Regions from separate parts of the Blastococcus sp. SYSU DS0669 genome, predicted to be linked through region 1. Evidence: predicted binding sites of a transcription regulator. Region 1 holds the regulator's gene; each other region holds the start of a gene.

Evidence for each region. The regulator LexA, encoded in region 1, represses DNA repair genes until DNA is damaged. The targets are predictions, from matches to a motif close to TCGAACANNTGTTCGA.
Region 2: a site for LexA is predicted at 1,534-1,549, ahead of ACI792_RS06315 (DUF6504 family protein). Genes of this name have one in related genera too.
Region 3: a site for LexA is predicted at 2,428-2,443, ahead of dnaB (replicative DNA helicase). Genes of this name have one in related genera too.

The regions. Positions count from the first base shown of each region.
Region 1 is NZ_JBJHAE010000013.1:49,496-53,943, reverse strand. It holds gene ACI792_RS13930 (hypothetical protein) at 19-759, opposite strand; gene ACI792_RS13925 (LysM peptidoglycan-binding domain-containing protein) at 870-1,115, opposite strand; gene lexA (transcriptional repressor LexA) at 1,570-2,334, shown strand; gene ACI792_RS13915 (enoyl-CoA hydratase/isomerase family protein) at 2,399-3,187, opposite strand; gene ACI792_RS13910 (ABC transporter permease) at 3,184-4,448, opposite strand, start outside.
Region 2 is NZ_JBJHAE010000004.1:45,799-50,246, reverse strand. It holds gene ACI792_RS06325 (DNA polymerase III subunit alpha) at 1-628, opposite strand, end outside; gene ACI792_RS06320 (SAV_6107 family HEPN domain-containing protein) at 625-1,122, opposite strand; gene ACI792_RS06315 (DUF6504 family protein) at 1,122-1,445, opposite strand; gene ACI792_RS06310 (HNH endonuclease signature motif containing protein) at 1,770-3,278, opposite strand; gene ACI792_RS06305 (YbaK/EbsC family protein) at 3,422-4,018, shown strand; gene ACI792_RS06300 (GNAT family N-acetyltransferase) at 4,015-4,448, shown strand, end outside.
Region 3 is NZ_JBJHAE010000021.1:25,839-30,286, reverse strand. It holds gene ACI792_RS17310 (fatty acid desaturase family protein) at 1-886, shown strand, start outside; gene dnaB (replicative DNA helicase) at 973-2,343, opposite strand; gene rplI (50S ribosomal protein L9) at 3,110-3,556, opposite strand; gene rpsR (30S ribosomal protein S18) at 3,568-3,804, opposite strand; gene ACI792_RS17290 (single-stranded DNA-binding protein) at 3,908-4,396, opposite strand; gene rpsF (30S ribosomal protein S6) at 4,399-4,448, opposite strand, start outside.

The DNA of each region.
Region 1 (4,448 bases):
GCGCGCGCCACCTGCCGATCAGGCGCTGAGGGACCCGTCCACCCGGCGTCGGCGGGAGTGCGGGATCTGGTCGCTCAACCGCATGGGACGGGTCAGCAGCTCGGGCTCGGGACCGGCCGGCGGGGTCCAGTCGCGCCCGAGCGGTCGCAGCTCCACGGGCGGCGCGGAGCGCGCGGCCGGGATCACCCAGGCAGGCACACCCCCGTCCCGGACCGGGGCGGCGGACGCGGCCGGCGTGCCGCCGGCGACGAGGGGGGCGAGCTCGGCGTCGGCCGCCCGGTGCCGCCCGACGACCGGGCCCGGCGCGATGGCCGGTGCCCGGTGCCGACCGGACGGGTGCACGGGCACGGAGAAGGCGGTCGCCGCCCGGATCTCGTCGCCCTCGGGTGCGCGTCGGCGACCACCCGTGCGAGCCGGAGCCGACCGCTCGGGGCGGCTGTCGCGCACCCGAGGGAGGCTGGCGGTGGCCTCGGGGTCGGTCGAACGACCACCACCCGACCGGAGCGCCGGCTGCGCGGCCATCAGCTGCGTCCCGGGACGGGCGGACGCGGGTTCCGGGAGCCGCACGGTGTCCAGCGCCGTCCACATCGCCTGCTCGACCCCGTCGACCACGGTCCGCACCCGCATCTGGCACGCGCCGGAGTCGTCGTGCCGCCAACCCAGCAGCTCCCCCGCCCGCCAGGCACCCGCGTGCAGCACCTCGACGGCCTGGGGATGACGGGTGAACACGGCGGCGCGGTTCTCCATGACGCTCGACACGCGACGACCGTAAACGGACGACCAGCACTCAGCGTAAACGTCCCCATACGCAGGGTTGACGAAGTCGCCGATCCGCATTGTGAACGTCTCGCGTGGTGCAGGGGCACCCGTCAGGGCAACAGCAGCACCTGACCAGGGGTGATCTGTGCGGTGTCGAGCCGGTTCAGCTGCCGGATGTCGACGATGACGTCCCGCACGTCCCGCCCCTCGGCCACCGCGCCGGCGATGGACCACAGGGTGTCGCCCGGCTCGACGATGACCTGGGTCGTCCCCATCAGCTGGAGCCCGCCGTCTGCCTCACCCAGCACCGCACCGGCCAGGGGCACCAGGGCGAGGCCGAGCAGCAGAACGGCCACCGCCACCGCCCGGCGCCCACGCGCGGTCAGCCGCAGCGGCGGCGACGGAGCGGCTCTCCTGCTACCGGGGGCCGTCCGCACGACGGTCAGGCGCCGCCCGGGCTCTCCCACCCGGGGCGCGACGGCCGCCGAGTAGGACGTCGGTGGCGGCAGCACCCGGAGGTGCCGGGCGGGCCGGGCCCCGGCGCCCGCCTCACCTCCACCGACCGGCGACCCGCCGGAAACCCGCAGCGCAGCGCCGCCGTCCATGTCTCCCACCCTCCCGACCGACGCGAGCCGGTCCGAACACACGTTCGATTCGAACGTCTGTCCGATGTCTACCGGACAGGACCGACAGAAGCGATGCGACACGGGAAACTTTCGAACACGTGTTTGAACTGGGCGCCGATCGGCGCTACGGTTCCACCCGACGACGACGGTCGAGCGCTGCACGGGCAGCCGGCGAGGAGGAGACGTGGCGGACTCGAAGGGGACCTCCGGCGCCGGTCGCGGCACCAGGGCAACGGCCCGGGAGGCTGACGGTTCCGCGTCGGTGCGGGCGTTCCCCGACCGCACGGCGGACGGCGACGGCCTCACCCAGCGGCAGCGCCGGGTCCTCGAGGTGATCCGCGACTCGATCGACCGCCGTGGGTACCCACCCTCGGTCCGCGAGATCGGCGAGGCGGTGGGCCTGTCCTCGGCGTCCTCGGTCGCGCACCAGCTGTCGGTCCTGCAGAAGAAGGGGTGGCTGCGGCGCGATCCGAACCGTCCGCGCGCCCTCGACGTCCGGCTCCCCGGCGACGCCGCCCGCGGGGTGGTCGCGCACACCGAGCCGCCGGTGGTCGGTGACGGCATGGAGGCGTCGGCGCCCACCTACGTCCCGCTCGTCGGGCGGATCGCTGCCGGTGGCCCCGTCCTGGCCGAGCAGGCGGTGGAGGACGTCTTCCCCCTGCCGCGCGAGCTGGTCGGCGAGGGCACGGTCTTCATGCTCAAGGTGGCCGGCGACTCAATGGTCGAGGCGGCGATCTGCGACGGCGACTGGGTCGTCGTCCGCCAGCAGCCGACCGCCGAGAACGGCGAGATCGTCGCCGCGATGATCGACGGCGAGGCGACGGTCAAGACCTACAAGCGGCGCGACGGCCACGTCTGGCTGCTGCCGCACAACCCGGCGTACGAGCCCATCCCGGGCGACGAGGCGACCATCCTCGGCCGGGTCGTGAGCGTTCTCCGACGGGTCTGAGCCGCTGACGTCGACGGCCGGCCGGGTTCTCCTCCCGACCGGCCATCGACGTCAGCGGGGTCGATCAGCGCCGCTGGTAGTCGCCGTCCCGCTTCTCGAAGAACGCCCGCAGCGCCTCCTGGTGGTCATCGGTGCGGAACATCTCCAGGAAGCGCTTGGTCTGCAGCGCCTGACCCTGCGCGAAGTCCATCTCGAACGCCCCGGTGACGGCCTCCTTGGTCGCCTCCACCGACAACGGCGCGCGGGTGGCGATGCGCTGAGCTTTCGCGAGCGCCGCGGGCATGAGGTCACCGGGCTCGTGCACCTCCGTGACCAGTCCCCAGTTGAGCGCCTGCTGGGCCGTGTAGCGGGCGCCGGTCAGCAGGATCTCCTTGGCCGGGCCGAGCCCGATGACGCGCGGCAGACGCCAGAAGCTGACGATGAGGCCCACGTTGACGCCGGCGGCCACGAAGAACGCCTCCGTCGATGCGATGCGGATGTCACAGCAGAGCGAGAACTCCAGGCCGCCGCCGATCGTGGCCCCGTTGATGGCGGCGATCACGGGTGCCCGGAAGTTCTGCACGCCGTTGAGCACCCGGCTGAACTCGGCGAGGTAGTCGGTCAGCTGCTCGTCGCTCATGGACTGGTCCTCGCCCAGGTGGGCCCCGGCGGTGAATGCGCGCCCCTCGCCGGTGATCACCAGGCAGCGGACGTTCTCGTCGGCGTCCAGGATGTCCAGCGCCCTCATGAACGACCGCCGGCTCTCCCAGCTGAACGTGTTCGACGGAGGGCTGTCCAGCGTGAGGACGGCGATGTGCGGCGTCTCGTAGCGCAGGTGCACGCCGGTGCCGACATCAGTGGTGGTCTCGGTCATGCTGCTTCCTCCGGGGGTGTGTTGAGTGCGACGGACGGCTCGCGGCGGGACCGCCGGGTGGGCTCGCCGGGTCTGCGGTCGAGCAGGCGCATGGCGATCACGGTCACGACGATGTTGATCAGCAGGATCACCACGGAGAGGGCGCCGACCCGCTGGTACAGCGACTCGCTCGCCAGGTTGTAGAGCACCGTGGCGACGGTCGGGTTCGCGCCGGTGTAGAGGAACACCGACATCTCCAGCTCCCGGAACAGGAGCACGAAGTTGAGCAGGCCCGCCGCCAGGAGCGACGGCCGCAGCAGCGGCACGGTGATCCGCCGCCAGGTGCGCGCCCAGGAGGCCCCCAGGCTGCGCGATGCCTCCTCCACCTCGGCCCCGATCTGGCCCATCCCGGCGTGGACGTAGGCGAACGTCAGTGGCAGGGCGCTGCCCGTGTAGGCGATCAGCAGGATCGTCAGCGTCCCGCCCAACCCGAACGGCTGGGCCGCGTAGGCGATGATCAGCCCGATACCGAGGACCGCACCCGGGAAGGCGAGCGGCGCGGCCATCGCGCCCACGATCACCGCGTTGCTGCGCGCCTTGGTGCGGTGCACCAACCACGAGGCGAGCAGCGCCACGGCCAGGGCCAGCACCGTGCCGCCGACGGCCAGCACGAAGCTGTTGCCCATGGCCGCGGCGATGAGGGGCCGGCCGAAGACCTCCTCGTAGTTGCCGGTCAGGGTGAAGTTGTCCCACCCGAGCGGGCGCCCCAGGGCCTTGCGGAACGATGTCACCAGCAGCATGCCGAACGGCAGGACCAGGCTCAGCACCACGACGGCCACGCAGAACGCCACCGCCGCGTAGCGACCGGCGCCCAGGTGCGTCACGTCCTGCCGGCCCGGCTTGCCTCCGATGACGGTGAACTTCCGGCCGCCCACGATCTTGCGCTGGATCAGCAGCAGCGCCGCGATGATGACGAGGATCGGCACGGAGATCACCGCCGCCACCTCGATCCGCGGCGGGAACTGCATGAGGCTCAGCAGCACGGTGGGGATCGTCTGGAACCCGGTCGGCGCGCCCAGGATCGCCACGGGACCGAAGATGATCGCCGAGGAGACGAACACCAGGATCGAGCCGGCGATCAGGGCAGGCGCGATGACCGGGAACGTCACCGTCCGCAGCACCCGCCAGCGCGACGCGCCGAGGCTGGCCGCGGCCTGCTCCAAGGCGGGGTCGATGCCTTCGAGGGCCGCCGAGACGGGCAGGAAGACCAGCGGGTAGAGGA
Region 2 (4,448 bases), on a different contig from region 1:
GGTGCACCACCTCCAGTGCCAGCCCCGGGCCGAAGACCGCGCGCCAGGCGTCCAGCTGCTCGACGGCCAGGTCGACCCGCCCCGCGAGCAGGGCCCGGCCGACCGGGGAGCCGGGACCGAGCAGGGGCACCAGCCCGGTGGCGTGCTCGGCGGCGATCGCCAGCGAGCTCACCGGCTCGCCGCGCGTGCCGCGCAGGTGGGTGGCGCTGGTGAGCCGGCACAGCGAGCGCCAGCCGGCGCCGTCGCGCGCGAGGAAGGTGACCCGGGGCAGCCGCGGATCGACGCTCACCCCACCGCGGGCCGGGGACCGGCGCGGAGGTGTCGCGGTCCGCGGCCGCGGGGACCGAGCCGCGGCGGGGTCCTCCCCCAGCACGTGCGCGAGCGCCGGCGGCACGCTGGTACCCAGCGCCGGCGCCACCGCCAGGTCGACACCGAAGATCGGCCGCACCCCGGCCGACCGGCAGGCCAGCGCGAACTTGACCGCACCGTAGAGCCCGTCCCGGTCGGTCAGGGCCAGGGCCGGCATGCCGTGCTCGGCGGCCCGTGCCACCAGGTCGGCGGGGTGGTTGGCCCCGTACCGCATGGAGTAACCGGAGGCGACGTGCAGGTGGACGAAGGGGTCGCTCACCGCCGGAGCCCGGCGGACCGGGACGGGGTCCGGCCGACCACGTGCGGCCGCGGGTAGCGGGGCGGCTCGGGCAGCGCGTCGACGCCGAGCCCGGCCTCGACCACGGCGAGGAAGCCCCGTACGTCGCGGACCAGGTCGTCGGCCTCCCGCTCGGTGACCGCCCGGGACAGCCCCGCCTCCGCCGCGGCGCGCTTGGCCGCGCCGGCGGCGAAGAAGGTGGCCCACTCCCCCAGCTCGGGGGCGACCTCGGCGAGCAGCACCCAGGCGCTGCGCGGGCGCCGGCGACCGCCCTCGGGACGGGTGCGCGCGGCCAGCACCGCGGCGGCGGCCCGGAGCGCCGCCAGGTGCGCGGTGGCATACCGCTCCCGCGGATCGGTGGCCGCGGCCGCCTCCGCCAGGCCGCGGTGCGCCTGGTCGAGCAGGCCCGCGGCCGCGGCGGGCAGCGCGGGCGGCAGCGGCAGCTGACCGGCCGGCACGGCTCGTGCGGCGCCCATCAGTCGTGCACCCGGACGAGCCACCAGTGGTTGCCGGCGGCGTCCCACGTCAGGTCGTAGACGCCGGCGAAGCTCATGCGGGACCGCCCGGCCCGCACCGCCTCCACCCGCCAGACCTCGCGGGGGGCGACCAGGTCGTCCGACGCGCCACCCACCTCGGCGTCCCGGAGCCACCACGGCGCGGTCTCCACCCAGGAGTCGAGCAGTTCTCCCACGACGTACCGGGACTGCCCGCGCCAGAACTGCACCGGGCCCAGCGGGCCACGTTCGACCTGCACCTCTTCGCCGGCCCGACCGACGACCTCACCGAGCACCCGGCTCATGACAGCCTCCCCACGCCTCGCCCCGCGCGCACGCCCGCCACCCCACCGGCGGGGAAGAGAGCCGGGAAGGACGGGCCGACCACATCGTTCGAACAAGTGTTCGAACGAGGTCCAGTAGACCGGAGCGCTCCCGCGTCGTCAAGCCGGGCCGCGGCGTGTTGTGGACAGCTGGCCGCGCTCGTCGAGGTCACGCCGCCCCACCCCCGCCCCCGCCCGCACCACGCGAATCGCCTCCGCCCACGACTCGGGCGAAGCCCCGGACAGTCCCCGTCCGTCCACCTGCCACTCCGGTCCGCCGGGCGACGCGCCGGGCACCGGCTGACCTCACGCGCGGAGCGGATCCGGGGGTGCGAGGTCGTCGAGCCAGGGCGGCTCCGGCTCGGGGTCGTGGTACCAGCCGGGCGGACGGGTGGTCCGGGAGACACCCGCCGGGGTGCGGACGACGAGCCGGCCGTCGGGGAGCAGGGTGAACGACCAGCCGCGGGCGAAGGTCTTGATCCGGTGGTGCCGCCGGCACAGGCAGCACAGGTTCCAGCAGTCGGTGGGGCGGCCGTCGGCGAAGGCCTGACCGTGGTCGATGTCGCAGCGGCCGGCGCGACGGCGGCAGCCGGGCACGCGGCAGTGTCGGTCGCGCACGGTGACGAGCCGTTCCTGGGCAGCGGTGGGCCGGTACCCGAGGGTCGGAGGAGGGGGCCGCAGGCCTGGCCCGTCGGGCTGCCCCGGCGGGTGGGCGCCCCGCGAGGCCTTCCCGCGCCGCACCCGACGGCCCCGGCCGGCGGCGCGACGGAGCTCGGCCCGGGTGGCCACCGCGACGGTCTCACCGGTCGCCGCGTCGTCGATGGCCACGTGCACCGACCCGCCGACCGGCGCCGGTGACAGGCCGAGCACGTCGAGGGAGTCGAGCAGTTCCCGGCACTGGGCGGCGGAGATCAGCTGCCCGTCCAGCTCCGCCGGCGCGGCGCCGGCCGGTGCGTCGTGCCGGAGCGAGGGCAGCGCGGCGTGGACGTGCAGGTGCGCGGTCACCGGCGGGCGGCTGGTGTCCCACGGCCTCAGGATCAGGTCCAGCGCCGCCGTCGAGCGCAGCACGCCCATCGGCCGGTCGTCCCCGTCGGCGCGCATCCACCGCGCGTACTGGTCGACCGCATCGCGGGCCGCGTGCACCGCCGGCAGCGGGCCCTCGATGACCAGCCGGCCGAGGTCGTCGGCGGTGCGCTGGACGTGCACGTCGGCCTTGCGCTCGGCTTCCCTGCGACGGCGTTCCCTGGCCGCGGCGTCCACCCGGTAGAGGTGGTAGCGGGTCCGGTCGCCCAGCCGGGACGGCGGGCAGTCCGCAGCTCCCGGGAGCACCCGCGCCTGCACCGCGGCGGCGACGGCGTCGGAGGCGTCGCCGAGCAGGTCGAGCAGGATCCGCGCCTTGCGGATCGTCAGCCGCCCGGCGAACAGCTCCGCCCACGTGGCGGCGAGCTTGGTGGTGAGCAGGATCGACTCGGCGGCCAGGCGGCCGGCCTCGACCTCGGAGCAGTTGCGGATCGTCGCCAGCTCGGAGACGAAGTCGTCGGAGACATCGGCCAGCGCAGCCGGGCGCGCCGCCCGGGAGTCCGGCCCCGGCCCGCCGCGAGGGCCGTAGTCGGCATCCCGCTCCGCCGGGCGCCGGCGCGCCAGCTCCGCGATGGCGGCCGCCTGCCGGGCGTACTCCCGGGCCATGTGGGCGTCGGCCGACCAGATGTCGCACACCAGCTCGAACTCCTCCGACGCCGGCGGCACCACCTCACCGGGGAGCAACGGCATCGGCACGCCGTCGCCGGCCGGCTGTGCGCCCCCGTCGTCCTCCATGCCCTGCACGGTAGGCAGGAGGTACGACAGTTCTCGCTGGTCAGGCGCCCGGAGGGCTGCAGGGATCGGCCGGTTCGACGGCTGCACCGCGGCGGGCCGCACCGCCGGGGGCGCGCACCCTCGGGCGGTGGCAGGATCGACGCATGAGCCCACCCCCGCACCCCCGGGTGGCCGCCGTCGCCCGTGCCCTCGCCGCGGCCGGCGCCGAGGGTGAGGTCCGCATCCTCCCCGCGGAGGTCCGCACCGCGGCCGCCGCCGCCCAGGTGCTCGGCGTGCCGGTCGGCGCGATCGTCAACAGCCTGGTCTTCCTCGCCGACGGCTCGCCCCTGCTGGTCCTCACCAGCGGCGCCCACCGCGTCGACGTCATCCAGGTCGCGGGGCTGCTCGGCATCGGCTCCCTGGTGCCCGCCCCCGCCGACGTCGTCCGCGAGCACACCGGCCAGCCCATCGGCGGGGTGGCCCCCGTGGGGCACCCCGCCCCCCTCGGCACCCTGGTCGACGTGGAGCTCGCCCGGTACGACCGGCTGTGGGCCGCGGCCGGGCACCCGGCGGCGGTCTTCCCCACCACCTACGACGAACTGCTCCGCATCACCGCAGGCACCGCGGCCGAGGTCGGCGGTGGGCCGCTCGACGGGACCGCCACCAGCCTCGGGGGCACCCCCCTCCCGGACGCCCCCCTCCCGGACGCCCCCCTCCCGGACGCCCAGCGCCCGGACGCCGAAGGGGCGACCGCCCAGTGACGGGGACGCGCAACGCCACCCGCATCCTCGAGCTCCCGGCCCCGTGGATGCGTGAGCACATGCACGAGGTGCTGGCGATCTACGGCCTGGCCATGGGCTACGACTCGGGCATCGTCGCCGGCCGGTACGGCTACGCCGTCCAGCACACCGAGCGCCCCGGGTTCCGCGCGGTGGGCGCCTTCGCCCGCTCCCCCGAGGGCGAGCGGCTGGTCGGGTTCGGCTACGGCTACCTCATCGCCCCCGGGCAGTGGTGGCACGACCAGGTGCGGGCCGCGCTCGACCGGCGGACGGCGAAGAAGTGGCTGCCCGGGGCCTTCGAGGTGTGCGAGCTGCACGTGCACCCCGACGCGCAGAGCCAGGGGCTCGGCCGGCAGCTGCTGCACGCCCTGGTGGAGGGGCTGCCGCACCCGGTGGCGTTGCTCTCCACACC
Region 3 (4,448 bases), on a different contig from region 1:
CCCGAAGATCCACTCCACGACGTGGGAGTGGGACATGGCCAGCCCCGCCGAGCAGTGGAAGCACTCGCACAACGAGCTGCACCACACGTACACGAACGTGATCGGCAAGGACAACGACCTCGGCTACGGCATCATGCGCGTCGACGAGGACCAGAAGTGGCACCCGATGTACCTGGCGCAGCCGCTCTGGAACTTCATCAACGCCTGCTTCTTCGAGTACGGCATCGCGGCGTACGACCTGGAGCTGGGCAAGAACCTGGCCACCAAGAAGCGTCGCAAGGACCCCGCGTTCCGCGCCGCCGCCAAGCAGGTCCTGAAGAAGATCCGCAACCAGGCCGCCAAGGACTACGTCGTCCACCCGCTGCTGTCGGGCCCGTCGTTCGTACCGACCCTGGCGGCGAACTTCACGGCCAACGTGGTGCGCAACCTCTGGTCGCACTCGGTGATCATGTGCGGGCACTTCCCCGAGGGCGTCGAGACCTTCGAGAAGACCTCGATCGAGGGCGAGACCCGCGGTGAGTGGTACGTCCGCCAGATGCTGGGCTCGGCGAACATCTCCGGCAGCAAGGCCATGCACATCATGACCGGGAACCTGTCGCACCAGGTGGAGCACCACCTGTTCCCCGACATCCCCAGCAACCGGTACGCCGAGATCGCCCCGCGGGTGAAGGAGATCTTCGACCGCTACGGCCTGAGCTACCACTCCGCCCCGCTGTACAAGCAGGTCGCGAGCGCGTGGCACAAGGTCATCCGGCTCTCGCTGCCCAACGGCTGGCTGGCCGAGACGACGCCGAAGAACGCCCCGGCGCAGCTGGCCAAGCTGTACAAGATGACCACCGGCGGGCCCAAGGTCCGCCGCGCGCTGCAGCAGAAGGCCGCCGCCTGATCAAGCGGCGCCGCTGAACGGCAGAGGCCCAGAACCGATACGGTTCTGGGCCTCTGGCGTTCAGCCGTCGCTCGACCTGGGTCTGCTCAGTTGGCCATGTCGACGAAGCGGCTGTAGTGGCCCTGGAAGGCGACGGTGACGTTGGCGGTCGGGCCGTTGCGGTGCTTGACCAGCATGATGTCCGCCTCGCCGGCCCGCGGGGACTCCTTCTCGTACATGTCCTCGCGGTGGATCATCATGACCATGTCGGCGTCCTGCTCGATCGAGCCGGACTCACGGAGGTCCGACAGCATCGGCTTCTTGTCCTGCCGCTGCTCCGAGCCACGGTTCAGCTGCGACATCGCGATGACCGGGACCTCGAGCTCCTTGGCCAGCAGCTTCAGCGCACGGGAGAACTCCGAGACCTCCTGCTGGCGGCTCTCGACCCGCTTGCCCGAGGTCATCAGCTGGAGGTAGTCGATGACCACGAGCTTGAGGTCGTTGCGCTGCTTGAGCCGCCGCGCCTTGGCCCGGATCTCCATCATCGTCATGTTCGGTGAGTCGTCGATGTAGAGGGGGGCGTCGGCCACCTCGCCCATGCGGCGGGCCAGCTTGGCCCAGTCCTCGTCGGAGAGCGTGCCGGCGCGCATGTGGTGCAGCGGCACCTTCGCCTCGGCCGAGAGCAGACGCATGGTGATCTCGTGCTTGCTCATCTCCAGCGAGAAGATCACCGCCGGCATCTGGTGCTTCACCGTCGCCGACCGCGCGATGTCGAGTCCCAGGGTCGACTTGCCCACCCCAGGCCTGGCCGCGATGACGACCATCTGGCCGGCCTGCAGACCGTTGGTGAGCTCGTCGAGGTCGCGGATGCCGGTGGGGACGCCGCGCGCGGTGCCACCGCGGGAGGCGATCGCGTCCAGCTCGTCCATCGTCGGCTGGAGCACGTCCTCGAGGCGCGAGTAGTCCTCGCTCATGCGCTTCTCGGTGACGTCGTAGATCTCCTGCTGGGCGCGGTCCACGATGTCGTCGACGTCGCCCTTGCCGCCGGCTGCGCCGTAGCCGAGCTGAACGACCCGGGTGCCGGCCTCCACCAGGCGGCGCAGCACCGCCTGCTCGGCGACGATCGCGGCGTAGTAGCCGGCGTTCGCCGCCGTCGGCGTCGACTGGATGAGCGTGTGCAGGTAGACAGCGCCGCCCATCTTCGACAGCTGGTCGGTCCGGTTCAGCTCCGCCGCGACGGTGATCGCGTCCGCCGGTTCGCCGCGCCCGTAGAGATCCAGGATGCAGTCGAAGATCACCTGGTGCGCCGGCCGGTAGAAGTCGTTGCCGTGCAAGACCTCCACGACGTCGGCGATCGCGTCCTTGCTCAGCAGCATGCCGCCGAGCACCGACTGCTCCGCCGCTACGTCCTGCGGTGGCTGCCGGTCGTACTCCGGCGCCGTCGCGGACGGTCGGCTGAACTCGTCGGCCACCGCCACGGGGGTACCTCCATCTCCTTGCGGGCGCGCCCGCATCACCACCGCGCGCAGGGGAAGTACGCGAGCTCGGCGGACGGCGCCGTGCCGAACACGTGTTCGGCTCCTGCCTACCGGAGGGGACCGACAATCCGTCGTCCGCTCGGGGGCCGGACAGGACGTTAGGAAGCCGCGGAGGCCACGTCCACCACCGGTGTGCACGCCGATCTGCACAACTTGTGGACAAGTCGGTGGACGGAGGCGTGTCGACATGTGGAGGAGTCGGGGGACAGTCACCGCGCGCCGACCGGTCCACCCCGGCTGACCTGCACGGACGCCGTGCACCGGATGTGGACGGAGAAAACATCGGAAGAAATATCCCGGCGTCGCACCACGAGTCACAGCGGTGACCGGCGCGGTCAGGGGCCTGCTCGGGGGTCCCCGGGGAGCGGCCACACCCGGAGACGCCGACCGGCTGCCGGGGCCCCCGTGGGCGGCGGGAGCCACGACGCACCACCGGCGTCATCGCCCCCAGAGCGGCCGCACGGGCCCCGGAGCACCGGGTGGGCGGGAGGACACCCCGCGCGGGCGTGCGGCCGCCCTGGGAGCGCTCGACCGCCCCGGCAGCGCTCGACCCCCGAGCCGCCGATCGTCCGCAGAATCGGCACGACGTCGGACCACGCCGACCACGTCGGCCCGACCGCCGGACCCGGAGACGCCACGAGGGGCGCCGGACTCCCGTCCGACGCCCCTCGTGGGCGGTGCTGTCCCCGTGCGGGACAGCGACCGATCAGCTCGCGACGACCTCGATGGTCAGCGGCGCCGTGACCTCGGGGTGCACCCGCACGGTGACGGTGTGCTGACCCGTGGTCTTGATGCTGCTGGGCAGCTCAATCCGGCGACGGTCGAGCTCCGGCCCGCCGGCGGCCGTGACGGCGGCGGCGACGTCGGCGGTGGTGACCCGGCCGAACAGGCGGCCGCCGTCACCGGCGCGCGCCGGCACCCGGACGGTCAGCCCGGACAGGCGGCCGGCCACGGCCTGCGCCTCCTCGTGCGAGGCCACCTCGCGGGCGGCACGCGCCCGGCGCAGGGACTCGACCTGCTTCTCCGCACCCCGGGTGGCCGCGATGGCCAGCCCGCGCGGGAGGAGGTAGTTGCGACCGTAGCCACCCTTGACCTCGACGGTGTCGCCGGAGGACCCGAGACCGGTGACCTCCTGCGTCAGGATCAGCTTCATCGTGCTCACGATCAGCGCGCCGTCGAGGTGTAGGGCAGCAGGGCCATCTCACGGCTGTTCTTCACGGCCGTGGCGACGTCCCGCTGGTGCTGGCTGCAGTTGCCGCTGACGCGGCGGGCACGGATCTTGCCGCGGTCGGAGATGAACTTCCGCAGCAGGGTCGTGTCCTTGTAGTCGACGTAGGTCGCCTTGTCCTTGCAGAACTGGCAGACCTTCTTCTTGGGCTTGCGAACAGGGGGCTTGGGCACCGGAGTTCTCCAGTAGTCAGATCAGGAACATCGAGGGAATGGAACGGCCTCCTCGCAGGGGCCCACACCGAGCGGAGCCAGGTGTGGGGGCGAGGAGGTCCTGTCAGAAGGGCGGCTCGTCGGACGGACCGGCGGGGGTCGACCACGGGTCGCTCGCGCCACCGCCGCCGCCGAAACCGCCGCCACCGCCGCCGCCGAAGCCGCCGCCACCGCCGCCGCCCTCACCGCGCGAGGCGCGGGTGACCTTGGCCGTGGCGTAGCGCAGCGAGGGGCCGATCTCGTCGACCTCGAGCTCGACGACGGTGCGCTTCTCGCCTTCCTTCGTCTCGAACGAGCGCTGCTTCAGACGACCGCTCACGATCACCCGCGACCCGCGGGTCAGCGACTCGGCCACGTTCTCCGCAGCCTGCCGCCAGACGTTGCAGCGGAGGAAGAGCGCCTCGCCGTCCTTCCACTCCTGCGACTGGCGGTCGAAGGTCCGCGGCGTGGAGGCCACGGTGAAGTTCGCGACGGCAGCGCCCGACGGCGTGAAGCGCAGCTCCGGATCGGCGGTCAGGTTGCCGATGACGGTGATGACGGTCTCGCCGGCCATGGTCAGTGGACCTCGGGCCGCATCAGCTTCGTGCGCAGGACCGACTCGTTGA